DNA from 2 places in the Paenibacillus nicotianae genome. Region 2 is predicted to be linked to the other one. Evidence: riboswitches for the same ligand, from Rfam matches in the RefSeq annotation. Region 2 holds a riboswitch; the other holds the start of a gene.
The links. Region 2 has a riboswitch for thiamine pyrophosphate ahead of ACFSGI_RS00530 (ABC transporter substrate-binding protein). Riboswitches for the same ligand answer to the same signal wherever they lie in the genome.

Region 1 (8,045 bases), on a different contig from region 2:
CTTAATCTATACATTTGTTTAATATCATTATTAAGGACAACTTCAAGTTGTGCTAATGATTTTTGAGAATCGCTTACTGAATTGAAATTTTGTAGAGTCTGTTGATTGATAAATTCATTAGTAGCGAATTTAAAGTTAATGGTATTCCACCATGTATTTTTAAATTTTTTATAAAATATAAAAATACAGAATTTATCAGCAATTGTTAGATTTTCTTCATTTATACCATTAGATATTAAATTATTATCTATATGTTCTATTAGAAATAGTGAAGAGTATTGACTATCTTCACTATGCAAAGCAACTAATCTTCTAAAAAATGTCTTACTAATTTTTCTGAAATAAAATAATCCCATATAAGGAATAAAGTTTTTAACTACTGAGTCTAATTTATTATCATTGACTGAATGAACCATCATAAATTCCATAATACTCCATAATGTCATAAAAGCAGTTCTTTTATCAGTAGATTGATTAAGAATTTGCATCCATTCGTTTAATCTTAGCATTTCGCTATAAATATAATCATTTACGTTTGTAAAATTAGTATTTTTCCAAAGATTTTCAAAATGCTTTATCTTGACAGTTGTATTAGCTCTTTTGGAATTAGTTTGATACAATTTGTTTTCTTTTTTTATCAAAAAATTAAATTGAGTTTTAGAAATTTCTTTATACATCACTATTTTATCAGAAAGATCATTTAAGACTCTATCTACGTATAAACCATCTAGTTTAATTAATTCAAAATAAAACCACTTTTTAGAAGCTGCTTTTCTGTTTTTTCTACTTTTAATTTTATTTTCAAGCTCGTATTGTGTAATTATTTTTTCAATAAAACTGTGTATATTAGACTCCGTACTAATATCAGTTTCAACCATTATAGAGCATTTTGTTGAATTATGCTTGTGAAGGTGAGGCCTTACTAAACCTTTTAAGTGCGAAAAAATTTTAGTAGAAACTATCTCACAACTTAAAAAATCTTGTCTAAACCAGTTATTACATATGGCATACAATTCTGAAATGGTATTTCCTTGTTGTTCTAAATATTCAATTATTAGAGATATAAGCTCGTCTATTAGAGAATATTCTTCTTGTTTTACAGAAGTATTTCTTTTTAATACATGTTGTAAAGTTCTTATAAAACCCAAATAACAGTTTTGATCTGATAGATTATTGTATAGTTGAGGGATATATGTTGTATTTTTAAGTTCTTTTATTAAAGTCATTGAAATGAAAAGGCTCTTAACTTCTTTAATAGGAATTTCAGCTTTAGTTTTATACAATATACTAGAGTCTATTATTTGAGTGATTGAATTTTTTATATATTCTGCGGATAATTCGCGTATCCCTGTTGGCATGGAAACAAACTGTCTAGATAGTTCTAAAAGACCACATATCGGAAAGCTATTGAATTCAATTTCTCCGTTAGATTTTAACATTTGAAGAAATCGTTCTATAAAATATTTTGTTCTTTGAGTTTGATTATCATTATACATAGTAGCTCCTATTATTTTTATAAGTGATCAACGTTTTTTCGGCGTATATTCCAGATCGCGGAATAAGCGATTGAGTTCATCGGTGGTAAGATCACGCCATTTGCCTGTTGGTAAATTGCCAAGACGAATATTCATAATGCGAGTACGACGTAGCGCACGTACTTCATAACCAAGTGCAGAGCACATACGACGAATCTGACGATTCAATCCTTGAGTCAAAATAATTTTGAATACATATTTCGATTGTTGAACGACCTGACAAGGCAGTGTAACCGTATCTAGAATTTCTACACCGGACGCCATTTGTTTGAGAAAAGAAGGCGTAATCGGTTGATCGACAGTGACGATATATTCTTTTTCATGCTTGTTTTCAGCACGCAAAATCTCGTTGACGATATCGCCATCATTGGTCAGCATAATCAATCCGTCTGAATCTTTATCCAATCGTCCGACATGGAAAATACGCAAGGGATGATTAACAAAATCTACGATATTGCCCCGAATATGACGTTCGGTTGTACTGGTAATGCCTACCGGCTTGTTAAGCACAATATACACATTTTCTTGTTCGACTTTGATCGGTTTGCCTTTGACCCGTACATCATCGCCTTCTTCGACCTGACTGCCTAGCTCGGCAACGACACCATTGATCGTGACAATGCCTTCATTGATCCATTTATCGGCACCCCTGCGGGATGTAATTCCAGATTCACTAATATATTTATTAATTCGCACGTCTAAGCACACCTTTAACTCTAATTTTTGAGTCAGCTATTCCGTTATGACTCAAGTCTATCTCTACGATACCCTTTTTTGCTGTATTTTAAAAGTAATGTTCGTCGGTTCTGTATTTGATTATGACTTTGTATGCAAAATATGTTGAAGTGCTTGTTCCAAGCGTCCGTATTTGAACATAAATCCTTCTTTGATCAGACGATTAGGGATCACCCAACGGCTTTTAAGCACTAATTCCGGTTCTGTCCGAATCACTCTAGCTCCGAGATTAAGCATCCACGTAGACGCAGGCAGACCACCTTTACGATGCATCACTTTGCGCATGGTTGCCATCAGTTCTCGATTGGTGACCGGATTCGGAGACGTGCAGTTGAACACGCCTTCAAGGGATTCCCACTCTTGAATAAATAAAATAATCTGGAATAAATCTTCGACATGAATCCAGCTAAACATCTGCTTACCTGATCCTTGATGACCCCCTAATCCAAAGCGAACCAGATTTTTGAAAGGGGTCATCACACCGCCACCCGGTCCTAATACAATAGCGATACGTAGTGCAGCTTGACGGGTATGGGGAAGGCTAAAAGAGAAAAAAGCGTCTTCCCATGCTTTGGCAACGTCTACCGAAAAACCACTACCAATCTCGCCTTTCGTCTCGGTCATCGGGCGATCTTCGGCATGACGATAAATTGTAGCTGTACTGGAATTGATCCAAAGCGCAGGCGGATGTTCACAAGCAAGGATAGCGTTTCCAAGAATCTGTGTGGTTTCGATTCGAGAGTTCATGATTTCACGTTTATTTTGTTCGTTATAACGACAATTGACCGATTTACCTGCTAGATTAATGACCATTTCTGCTCCATCCAGAGCTTGAACAATTGCTTGGTGATCATCCCATGCGATATGTGGAGATTGTCTGGAAATGATCTTCACTTCAATACCCAATGCTGTCAATCTTTTTTCCACATACTGCCCGATAAATCCTGTGCCACCTGCCAGTACTACTTTACGTGTCATCAAGATCAACTCAATTCTATTTAGATATTTAAATCTATTCACTATTCCTTAGTTATACGTATATTTTACACTATTTTATAACCATATAACTGTAAAAAAAGGAAAGATTACTGCGATAATAGCAGTTGACAGTCTGTTCAATCGTGTGTACAGTAAGATGCAAATGAATCGAATGACCACTAGGGGAGCCTTTGTGTAGGCTGAGACGGGAAAATCCCGGACCCTTGGAACCTGATCTAGTTCATACTAGCGTAGGAAAGTGGAGACTGTGCAAGGGTACCTGTACATATACGTACACCTATTCTGCCGCTCCATAACGGAGCGGCTTTTTTGCATCTATTTGTCCATATATTCCAGTAGTGGTCCTTCTTTATTAACCAAGCGTCAGCGTCGCTATCGATGCTTCTATTCTAAGGAGGATACAGTTATGAGTTTTTCACAGGAAATTAGACAGGCCGCAGACCCGATTTTTGAAGCGATTTTTAATCATCCATTTGTACAGGGGATTGCCAAAGGTGATCTGCGTAGTGAGCAGTTGATCCATTATGTAAAGCAAGATTTCGAGTATCTGAATTCTTTTATGCGTATCTATGGAACCGCTATTGCGAAATGTCCAACACGCGAAGATATGGCGATGTTTAACGAGCAGATTTCATTTGTGCTTCATAGCGAAATTCATCCTCATAATAACTTTTGCGAAGTAGCAGGGGTGAAGTATGAAGATTTACAAGGATATGCACTGTCTCCTTCGTCTCATCATTATATTCGGCATATGTTAACCGTTGCTCATGAAGGTGATCTGGGTGATATTTTGGCGGTATTGTTGCCTTGTCCGTGGACGTATTGGGAAATTGGTGTGAAATTATTGGAAAAAGTGAAGCCGGATGCATCCCATCCTTTTTATGATTGGATCAGCTTCTATGGTAATCGTACCGATACAATCACTCATCAATTCTGTGCTCGGTTGGATGAATGGGCAGAGCAGACTACACCTGCACATCGGGCGCGTATGAAAGAGCATTTTCTTCTGAGTTGTCAGTTTGAATATATGTTCTGGGATATGGCGTACACACTGGAAGATTGGCCTGTACCGATGGAGGTTGCGCGCGTATGAGTTCCCCATCGATCTCTATGACATGGAAAATGAAAGAAGTGGTATTAACCGTTATTCTGGCGGTTGCTTGCGGTGTTATTTATCTGGGATGGTCAACGTTATGGATACCGATCTCTGCTTTAGTCGGCCCGGTTGGTGCAGGATTTATGTTCGGCATCTGGATTATTGCAAGCCCGATCGTTGCTTATATTATTCGTAAGCCAGGGGCGGCATTGATCGCTGAAGTAGCGGCTGCGGCTGTAGAACTTTTAACCGGTAGCCATTTCGGATTATCAGCGTTATTGATTGGTGTATTTCAAGGGATTGGAGCAGAGATCGCTTTCGCTCTATTTGGCTACAAACGCTATAACTTGATGACTTTAATGTTATCAGGCGCTCTAGCGGCAGTAGGTGGAGTGTTGTATAACCTGATCGCTAATGGATTCGGCTATTATACACTGCAAGTATTGATGACTACGCTGGTGATTCAGGTGATCAGCGGAATGATTTTAGGTGGATGGTTAGCCAAAATAATTGTAGAAGCTTTGTGCAAAACAGGTGTGCTAGATCAATACGAAATTATGAAAGTACGGCGGAAGAAGGGGAATGCGAATGGAATCGCTTCTAGGGTGTAAAGACCTGTCGGTACGTTTTTATCATCGAGAAGAATATGTATTACATGGCATTCATTTATCGATTGCACGCGGAGAAAAAGTACTGATACTTGGGCCAAGTGGTAGTGGCAAATCGACGCTATTGTCTGCGCTGTCCGGTATTATCCCTGAACATGTAGAAGCCGAAGTGGAAGGCGAGATTCAGTTAGCTCCTCAATGTGGCGTGATGTTTCAAGACCCGGATTCCCAGTTCTGTATGCTTCATGTAGATGAAGAGATTGCGTTTAGCTTAGAAAATCGCTCTATTCCTCATGCTCAGATGGACAAGATGATAGATACGGTAATGAAGCAAGTCGGTCTGAATATAGATCGTCATACCCCTATTGAGACATTATCCGGTGGCATGAAGCAACGGTTAGCATTAGCATGTCTGTTAGCGCTTGAACCAGAAGTGCTTTTTTTCGATGAACCGACAGCTCAACTTGATCCTATTAGTCGCAAAGAAATCTTTCAATTGTTACGTGACTTAGCTTATCAGTACGGTCAGACAATGGTCTTTGTAGAGCATACATTAGATGGTTGTATTGAATGGATGGATAAGGTCATTCTTATGAATGCGCAAGGGCATATTATAGCTCAAGGCAAGCCAGCAGAGATGATCGAGCAGTATCGTACAGAGATGGAAGAAGCCGGAATATGGCAACCGCAATTATTCCCGTATACATGGGAAGAGGTACAAAACCATCCGTCTCATCCATTAGCAAAGCAGTTGCAACAGACATTACAACAACGCCGCACAGCTACATTACATGCAAACGCAATAGACAATCATCCGTCTAATATTATGATCACCGAGCAACTGGACATCGGGTATCGCCAACAATCTGTGATGAGCAATATGAATATCTCTATCCCAACAGGGGAATGGGTAGCGATTGTTGGGGCGAATGGGAGTGGCAAAAGTACATTTCTCAAAAGCTTAATGCGGTTGGAACGTATTCGTAGCGGACAGCTTTACTTTCAAAATATCCTTTTGAAAAAATGGAGTGATCGTGATCTATATGAGCAAGCCGGATTTGTTTTCCAAAATCCAGAACTGCAATTTGTGACTGATACTGTATTTGACGAGATTGCTTTTGGCGGACGGCAACGGAATTGGTCTGAACAAGAAGTAAACACCAAAACCATACAGTTGCTACAAGAATTTGGCTTAGAAGCATATCAAGATCAACATCCATTTACACTTAGTCTGGGGCAAAAAAGACGCTTGAGTGTCGCAACAATGCTACTCTTCGACCAATCGTTACTGCTACTGGATGAACCTACATTCGGGCAGGATGCGCATACATCCGCGGAATTAATCAAGCGACTGCAACAACGGCAAGCACAAGGAACTACAATTGTAATGGTAACACACGATATGGATCTGGTTGATGAATACGCCAATAGAGTTATTTTGTTTGATCAAGGCAAAGTGGTCTACAATGGGGCACCTTATCATCTGTTTGCTCATCCAGAACCAATCGGCCATCATGCGATTATCCCTCCGCTTCATTATCGGTTGCTAGAGCCACAGAAGGAGCGGAGTATTGTATGAAAAGCAATGATTCGTGGTTATCCACCTTGAATCCGACGATCAAGTTGGTAACTCATTTGTTAGTGATGTGTGTATTGATGGCAGTGACTGATCCTCGTATTACGTTATCGATCTGGTTAGTAGCAATAGTGATCGGACTGACTTTGGGCGGTTGGCGGATTCCATATTTGCTCAAACGGTTATTGCCGTATACGATCTTTTTTGTGATGATCTTCTGGATGATGGCGGCTTTTGGTAAAGGGGAGCATACTCTCTGGCAATGGGGATGGTTCCATATAACAGAAGAAAGTCTGAACAATGGTCTCATGATCGCACTGCGGATGCTTGGCTTTGTCACGTATGGATTACTATTTACATCAACCACTGATCTTACTGCTATGATTATGAGTCTGGTGCATCAATGTAGATTATCGCCAAAGTGGGCTTATGGACTGTTAGCTGGATTTCGCTTTATCCCTTTGTTCCAGACAGAACTGGCTCAAATGAAATCAGCGCATAAAATTAGAGGATACAAGCAAAAAAATAGCTGGAAATCCTTTATCCGTTATGCACTACCGCTATTCACTCAAGGTATTCGCAAGTCTGAACGAATAGCGATAGCAATGGAAGCACGCGGATTCACAGGCACACATCAGCGCATGTATTATCTAACTCCGCAATTAACGGGCAGAGATGGTTGGTATATGGGGTTATTGTTAGTAGGGATTCTAGCAATAACTTTTATTTTGAAAAAGTAGATCAACAGAAGGAGCATCTTGTTAACTAAGATGCTCCTTTGCTTGTCTATATGCTGGTTCATTTGCATGATGATGGTCGCTTATGTACACTTGTTATTATTACCAATAAAATCCAACTGTAAACGAGGTGAATGATATGCATATCGTATGGAGCAGTTTGTTAATTACGATGGGAATACTGATCGCTATCGTAGCGGTACTTACATGGATTACGGTTACAGCAGTCAGATCCTATCGCAATAAACATAGAACATAATCTACATAGTTATGATCAATACTTGCTAAAAGCGTTTTGATTTTCCTGTACATTTTCCAAAAATACAATCTTACCTTCTTCATTGACACGAGCAATATCAATCCCTGTTTTGGCATAGACAGTGCCTTCGCTCGACATACCACATACTGCCCAGCGGGATTCATACGTTCCGTTGGTTTGCAGTTCCCAGGGTTCGTGCATATGTTTGATATCGATATTGTATTGATAAAATGTATCCATAAAGGTTTTGAACCCGTTACGTGTAGCTCCGTTAAGAACAATCTCTACATCGGGAATAAATAAATCCAACAATTGTTCCATCGCTTGTGGATCGGTACGTGAAGCATCGAATAAGCGGAAATAGTCATTTAATGTTTGTATCGCTGTTGTCATTGGATAAGGCTCCTTTTTGATAGAAAAACACAATCTTAACATCATTGTATTTAATAGTTTGATGAAATTCGAACTGTTAAAGTGTATCATATATCTAACATAATAAA
Region 2 (8,045 bases):
GTCTTCTGTCTATTTATAGAAGAGACAATCTTACAAATACTTACGGAGGTGCAATATTATGAAAAAAGCGATTCAATTTGGTGCAGGAAATATCGGTCGTGGATTTATTGGAGCTCTACTATCTAATGCAGGTTACCATGTGGTATTTGCAGATATTAATGAACAGATGATCAACGAACTAAATGAGAAAAAGAGCTACCAGATTCATATTCTTGATCTGGAAAAAAGTGTAGAAACGATTACCAACGTATCCGGTTGTCTTTCTAACGGTACAGATATTATTGACGAAATTGCTAGTGCAGATATTATTACTACTGCGGTAGGCCCTAACGTTTTGAAATTTATCGCACCAACGATTGCACAAGGGATCGAAGCGAGACGTAATGCTGGTGGCGGTTCGCTAAATATTATCGCTTGTGAAAATATGGTCGGTGCAACAAGCCATCTACAAGAACAAGTATTGACTCACCTTTCAGAAGAAGGCAAAGCTTATGCGGAAGAACATGTAGGATTTGCAAACTGTTCTGTAGACCGTATCGTCCCTCCTTTCCAGGGTGACAGTATTCTAGACGTAGGTGTAGAAGCTTTCCATGAGTGGATTGTAGAAGAACCTAAGCTTAAAGGCGGTACGCCTGATATTGATGGTATGAAATTGACAGACAATCTAGTGGCTTATGTACAACGTAAATTGTTTACACTGAATACAGGTCATGCCATTACAGCGTATATCGGTTTCTTGAAAGGTCTAGAAACGATTGACCAAAGTATTCAAGATGACAGTGTACGTGCGATCGTACGCCCTGCGATGGAAGAAAGTGGCGCGGCATTAGTACAAAAACATGGTTTTGATGCAGATGAACATGCTAAATATATCGATAAAATCGAAACTCGCTTCAAAAATCCATATATTCGTGATGAAGTGATTCGTGTGGGTCGTGAACCTTTACGCAAATTAGGACAAGCTGACCGTCTGGTGGGCCCTGTGAAAATGGCGACTGAATTTGATCTAGGACGCGATCATTTGCTCAAAGGGATTGCCGCTGCGTTCCATTATGACAATACAGCCGATCCTCAATCAGCAGAACTACAAGGACGCATTCAAGCAGAAGGCTTTGGCGCAGTAGTCAGCGATGTCACAGGCTTTGCTAAAGATAGTGATGACTACAATAAAGTAATCACTGCTTATGAAGAATTAAAATCATTCAAAAGCTAAATATACAAAAAAAGCAAGGCATACATCGAGTATACCTTGCTTTTTTTATACATAATTCCACTTAATTATACATTCAATATTCAATGAATTAACCTAGCTTTTGACGAGGATGTTCCTCAGGTTTCCCAAATAAATAACCTTGTGCTAATTCAATGCCGATACTACGACAAAAGTCGTATTCTTCACGTCGTTCGATACCTTCTGCTAACACCGTCGAACCATGTTTTTGAGAGCGTTCCAAAATATGAATAATTTTTTGCTGTTTCTCAGGCGAGGTATCACAATAATCAATTAAGCTACGATCGATTTTGACATAATCGGGTTGAAGGTGATCGATTAATTCAGGCTTGGAAAATCCTGAACCTACATCATCTAAAGCAACAGAAATTCCATTGCTACGATAGACATCAAAAATATTTTGTAATTTAGGCATTTCGATAATATTTTCTGTTTCTACCACTTCAAATACAAAGTCTTTCGGATTCAGGTGGAGACGTTCAATAGCGGCAAACGTATGACTTAAACAATACTGCGGGTTGTAGATAGAAGAGGGTAAAAAGTTAATAAAACGTTTGATCCCTGGTTGTAAATATTGAGCACTCGTCTCAATCGCTGAAATACGAGCCGCCCGATCCAAAAATGAATGTAACCCTGTCTGATGAGCAATATCGAATAAGCGATATGGTTGAAATGTAGGCCCATGCATAATAGGGCGTAACAAAAATTCGTAAGCCACTACTTGCTCATGTTGATTCACAATCGGTTGCATATGACTGGTAAACTGCTTTTGTCGAATAATTTCGACAACATCATCATGTTGTAGTCGGTTAACAAATACAGACAATGGCAACCATACTGGCTCGCCACCAATATCGTCTGAACCTAACAAACCTACAGATACACAAGATGTAATTTCTTCAGGTAAACTACGTACCCAGTGCATAATATCCAGCATCTGTTCTCTTGATTGATATGAAATAGAGCAAATATCTTCCATGATATACGTATCATAAGACTGTTGTCGAATTAGATTTTCAAGAGAAGAAGAAAGCGGTCGCAAGGACACTGTTCCTTGGTCTTCTATCGGTTGAACATAACTGCAACCGCTACAATTCATAGAAATCCTCCTTAATATTAAAACAAAAACGTAGAATACACATGAAAATTAATCGACTTTAAAGAGAGTTACTTTATTTTTAATTTCTTTTATTATAACATCCTCAACCCAAGACCACATTAGGCATTCAGTATATTATCGGCTTCATAGTCGTATTTTTGAATACACCAAAGACTGCAATATAGTGACTATTGCAGTCTTTGAAGTTGATGCGTCTATTATCCCACTTTATTCAAGTTGCTATTAACTAGCAGGGATCTCGATCGCATCTCCAACTTGAAGTTTCGTTGGGTCTGTAATTTTATTATATTTTGCAAGTTCTTCCCAAGTTACGCCATATTTCAGACTGATACGATACAGATTATCACCTTTTTTGATGATATACGTTTGCTTGTCTGTAGGTTTAGCTGGCTTATCTACAGCCGGTTTGGTTGGTTTTGGAGCTGGAACTGGTTTTATTGCTGGTTTGGCAGGCTTCGCTGGTGTTACTGGTTTCACCGGTTTAGCAGGTGTTACTGCTGGCTTGCTACCTGCTGCCGCGCTGGACAGATTGATCGAATATTTAGCAAAGCCATCTGCTGCTTCACCTACATAAGCGATTGGATCTGCTCCTGCTACTGCTTTGGCACTGGACAATGCGTCTTTTGCTTTTGGAGAAGTGTTAAATGTGACTGTTGGATTGCCTTTGATTGGTGCAAGTGACCAGTTGCCATCAGCAGCCGGATTGATTGTTTTGTTTTCACGAATATAATCGATAATCACTTGGCGGTTCTCGTCTGGTGCAGCTAGAATGATGCGTTTGCCATCTGGGTTCGCCAATTTGGACGAAGAAGCACGATAGTTATTCGTCGCTACTACAAATTTTTGTTCAGGATCAATCGCTTTACCGTTAAATTGCAAATTCACAATACGGTTAGAAGATGCGTTCAGAACAGCACCTTTTGCATCATATTTAGGTGGTTGTGTTACATCAATTTGGTACGTAACCCCATCAATAACATCAAAGTTGTATGTCGGGAAATCCATATTGATTAACGCTTGCTCACCAGATTTAGCTGGATCGATTTGATTGAATTGTCCTGCTGACCATTCCAACCAGTTTTTCACTTCTGCTCCATTTACAAGAACAGCGTGAACTGTATTTGGATATACATAAAGATCAGATACGTTTTTGATCGCTATTGTTCCTGCTGGAATATCTGTGTAATAATTTGCTCCTGAACGTCCACCTGCTTTGAATGGAGCACCAGCAGAAAGAATCGGCAAGTTCTCATACTCTGTACCTTGAAGTTGTTTCTCCAGGTACCATTTTTGAGCATTGGTTACGATCTGGATCGATGGATCGTCTTCTACCAGTGCAAAGTAACTGGTAATACGAGCTGTTGATTCACCTACAGGCCCGCGGATATAACCTAATGTTTCTTCATGTTCATGGTATACAGAATCAACTACGCCTTGATCTGCATCGACTAATGCTTTTTTGGTAGCCGTATCATAGATTGGACGAGCTTCTACTTTAGAATTAGATACTGTCCATTTGTCGCCTTGTTGTTTGAGTTCAAGATCAATAATACCTAGGTGATCGCCCCAGAAACCTGGCTCTACCGAAGGAACGCCATTAATTGTCCCTTTTTCTAGATCAACGCCTGTTTTACCAGCGAAATCAGCACTAGGGAATACTTTGTGTGCATGTCCGAACATAATCGCATCGATACCTGGCACTTTGCTCAAGTACAATACGGAATTTTCCATCAATTCTGTCTGAGGAATATCTTCAAAACCAGAATGCGGAACAGCAATAATAATATCTGCGCCTTCTGCTTTCATTTGTGGAATAAATTTGTTCGCTGTTTCAACGATATCTTTGGCAACCACTTTCCCCGACAAGTTTGCGCTATCCCATTGCATAACTTGTGGAGGTACGAAGCCGATAACACCTACTTTAATAGTATGTTTGGCTCCACTTTCATCGGTTACTTCTTTATCCAAAATCAAGTAAGGCGTAAAGTAGTTTTTCTCGCCTTTGCCTGTACCATCATCTGTATAAATATTTGCATTTACATACGGGAAGTTAGCGCCTTTGATAGCATTACCCAAGAAATCCAGACCATAGTTAAATTCATGGTTACCGATATTTCCTGCATCATATCCCAATTGGTTCATCGCTTTGTAGACAGGATGCACTTCGCCTGCTTTTAAAGGATTAACTTTGGCTACATAATCACCTAACGGATTACCCTGCAATAGATCACCATTATCAATCAATACACTATTGGTTGCTTCGGCACGCGCATTTTTGATCAATGTCGCTGTTTTGGCATATCCGTATTGATCTGTGGCTGCATCTGAATAGTAATCATAGTTCATCACGTTCACATGAATATCTGTCGTCTCCAACAAACGCAATTTCACTGTAGCTTCAGAAGAAGTGGCTTCGGCTGCAAAAGCAGGAACTGCCGACACTGCAAACAATTGCAGCGCTGCGATGACAGTAATTGCTTTTTTAAATGTTTTGTTTCCCAAATTCAAAATAAAAAACCCCTCCCAAATATATTCGCATTTGCTCCACCTTTTCCTATATAATCTCTTCGCCTTATATGTATAACAGCATGACCAAACAGTGACACTACACTTTACATGCTGATTTTTAGAAAAATCATATCTAAAATCATGATTTAGAGTAGGCAGATATATAGGAAAAAGGCTACCAAAAGAAACGCATGATAGAATTGTATACTATCGGCTGATATATTTGAAGGGTTATTAGTTCTATTTTTTATGAAAATAAGATTTAATTTGCGAAAAATCCTATAATTTACATGATTATGTCATGTTTCTTTTCATAATTGATAATTTATTAAGACTAAGGTGTTAAAAAATTAGTATTTCGATCTTTATATTGAAAATACATATCTAAAATTCGATCTAATTGTTCTGATTGGTCTAACACACGATAATCGCGCATACCATGTTCTTCTGCCATCTGGTTCAATATGCGGCGTTCCTGCTCAATCTGTTGTTCTATTTGTTTTAAGTTCAAGGAAACCACCTCCAGTATATTTCCTTATATCTTGCTATACATGGAACTCTCATTTTCTTCCATCATCGTCAATTTACAGATTATCCTATAGAATATTTCTATATACCTTTTTATACCTTATTTGAGTATACCTTATCAAGTTCCTCAAGTACCTATTTTATCCTTTTTATGGAAAAATAAAGACGAAAAAACTCGGAATTTGAATTTTGCAGTCATTCTCTTGTTTCGCAAATTTCAAATTCCGAGTCGTTTATGTGATGACTGCAATACTGAACACTTAAAGCTTGATCAGATTACGCAGTCCACGTTTTTTTGTTACCGTCTTGATCTGTATATTCAATCGTTTGTGGTTTGATATCTAAGATCACATAATCAGGATCTTCTGGACCGGAGAACCATTCTTTAAATTCTTCTTTCCAGACACGTTTTTTCAATTCGTCATCGGTAGATACAGCACTTACACCTTCGATTTCAACGACTTGATTAGTGCCGCCTTTTTCATAACCCAACAATACATAACAGTTCGGATTTTTTTCTAACTCTTCGACTTTATGTGTTTTACGGTTTGTCGCGAGATGAATATTTAAGCCTTCGTTATATAGTGCCATGTAGCGTACTTTAGGTTTGTCATTTTCTACTGTACCTAGTGCGCAAAATGGATTACCTTCTAAAGCGGTCAAAATGGCTTGTTCTTCAGCTGTTTTACTCATGATCAATCTCCTCCTGTATATAAACGTATGGGTATTCAATATCTGTATCTATGTATATCGATTCGATACGTATAGAAAAATATTGAATGGAACTTTTGTTAGTTACAAACTTCCGTATATGTAAATACCCTTAGACAGCGAGACTGAACCGAAATGCACTCTCTTTTGCTGATGACACCGGATTCTCTTTACTGGACAGTTGATACCCTCTGGTCTATAATTACAATGTAAAAAAACCGCATATGTACAGGGGAGCTAGTTGCAACTGGCTGAGAGTGTATTGTGATAAATACAGACCCTTATACCTGATCTGGATAATGCCAGCGTAGGAAAGTAACAAGTCGTTATATGCTGTACTCTAGCTTATAATTGCACCTATGTCGTCCCGATGGGGGCGTTTTTTTTATGCCTTTTATCCAGTACTACAGGATTGACTATTTGAGCTAGAAGAAAGAAGGATGACTGTTCATGAGAATTCAAAAAAGGTGGCGTCAAAGCTTACCCTGGTTAATGGTAGGCTTATTATGGATCACCACTGCATGTGGTTCAGCAACAAGCACAAGTAATACAGCTAATCCAACAGGATCAACATCTGGACTGAAAGATGTTAAAGTCGTCCTAGACTGGACACCCAATACGAATCATACCGGCTTATATGTTGCTCAAGCTAAGGGCTACTATAAAGAAGCAGGATTAAATGTTGAAATTATCGCTCCTGGTCAAGGGGGAGCAGATACGATGGTTGCTTCTGGTGAAGTACCTTTTGGAATCAGCTATCAAGAAAGTGTAACTCAAGCGCGGGTACAAGGTGTTCCGTTAGTCTCTCTTGCAGCAGTTATCCAGCATAATACATCTGGCTTTGCCGCTCCTACCGATCGCGGAATCAAAAGCCCTAAAGATATGGAAGGCAAATCCTATGGTGCATGGGGATCGCCTGTTGAAGAAGCTGTCATGAAATCGATTATGGATACAGATGGCGGCGATGTCAGCAAAGTCAAAAGTGTGAATATCGGTAATGCGGATTATTTTACAGCCGTACAAAAAGGAATCGACTTTGCTTGGATATTCTATGGTTGGACAGGAATTGAAGCAGAACTTCGCGGGCAACCGTTAGATATGTTATATGTAAAAGATTATTCAGATAAGCTCGATTATTATACACCTGTTATCGTCACCAATGAGAAGCAGATCACTACTGATCCTGCATTGGTCAAATCATTTATGGCGGCAACAAGTAAAGGGTATCAGTATGCGATTGCTCATCCAGACGAATCAGCAGATATTTTACTTAAAGCAGTACCTGATCTTGATCCTGCATTGGTCAAAGCCAGTCAAAAATGGTTATCTCCACGTTATCAAGATGATGCCAAACGCTGGGGCGAGCAAAAACAATCGGTCTGGGCAGGTTATGCAGATTGGATGTTCAAGCAGAAATTGCTGGATAAACCGTTAGATGCAACCAAAGCGTATACCAACGATTATTTACCTGAAGCAACCAAATCATAAATCGATATTTAAGGAGATAACTACTATGGCACATACCCTTCTCAGTATTCAGGTTATTCCCAAAACTCAAGCCGGTGAGAATTCTTACGATTATGTTGATCGGGCAATAGAAGTGATTCAAGCATCCGGTGTGAAATATGAAGTGCATCCACTGGAGACCACGATGGAAGGCGAACTCAGCGAATTGTTGGAAGTGGTTCGGCAAATGCACGAAGCGTTGGTGGAAAAAGGAAGCCCTAGTATTATTTCTCAGATCAAAATTGCGCATAGTCCATCTGGAATCAGTATGGATGGATTAACCGAGAAGTACCGCTAATGTCTACGATGAATACATGGTGGAAACGGTTATGGCCGCCCCTCGGGGCGGTTGTTTTATTACTGATTATCTGGCAACTTGCGACCAGTCTATTCCATATTGAGACATGGATTCTTCCCAGCCCTGCATTGATTGCACATGAA

Region 1: another riboswitch for thiamine pyrophosphate. It lies ahead of tenA (thiaminase II); the one in region 2 lies ahead of ACFSGI_RS00530 (ABC transporter substrate-binding protein).

Annotation. Positions count from the first base shown of each region.
Region 1 covers NZ_JBHUGF010000011.1:172,922-180,966, forward strand. Annotated here, with positions in the region: gene ACFSGI_RS19520 (hypothetical protein) at 1-1,496, opposite strand, end outside; gene rluF (23S rRNA pseudouridine(2604) synthase RluF) at 1,524-2,231, opposite strand; gene ACFSGI_RS19530 (TIGR01777 family oxidoreductase) at 2,352-3,248, opposite strand; TPP riboswitch at 3,420-3,523, shown strand; gene tenA (thiaminase II) at 3,676-4,362, shown strand; gene ACFSGI_RS19540 (ECF transporter S component) at 4,380-4,976, shown strand; gene ACFSGI_RS19545 (ABC transporter ATP-binding protein) at 4,954-6,552, shown strand; gene ACFSGI_RS19550 (energy-coupling factor transporter transmembrane component T family protein) at 6,549-7,289, shown strand; gene ACFSGI_RS19555 (nuclear transport factor 2 family protein) at 7,561-7,938, opposite strand.
Region 2 covers NZ_JBHUGF010000001.1:114,230-122,274, reverse strand. Annotated here, with positions in the region: gene ACFSGI_RS00555 (mannitol-1-phosphate 5-dehydrogenase) at 59-1,213, shown strand; gene ACFSGI_RS00550 (EAL domain-containing protein) at 1,302-2,330, opposite strand; gene ACFSGI_RS00545 (bifunctional 2',3'-cyclic-nucleotide 2'-phosphodiesterase/3'-nucleotidase) at 2,574-4,859, opposite strand; gene ACFSGI_RS00540 (aspartyl-phosphate phosphatase Spo0E family protein) at 5,194-5,370, opposite strand; gene ACFSGI_RS00535 (pyridoxamine 5'-phosphate oxidase family protein) at 5,664-6,080, opposite strand; TPP riboswitch at 6,319-6,430, shown strand; gene ACFSGI_RS00530 (ABC transporter substrate-binding protein) at 6,549-7,586, shown strand; gene ACFSGI_RS00525 (MTH1187 family thiamine-binding protein) at 7,612-7,902, shown strand; gene ACFSGI_RS00520 (ABC transporter permease) at 7,911-8,045, shown strand, end outside.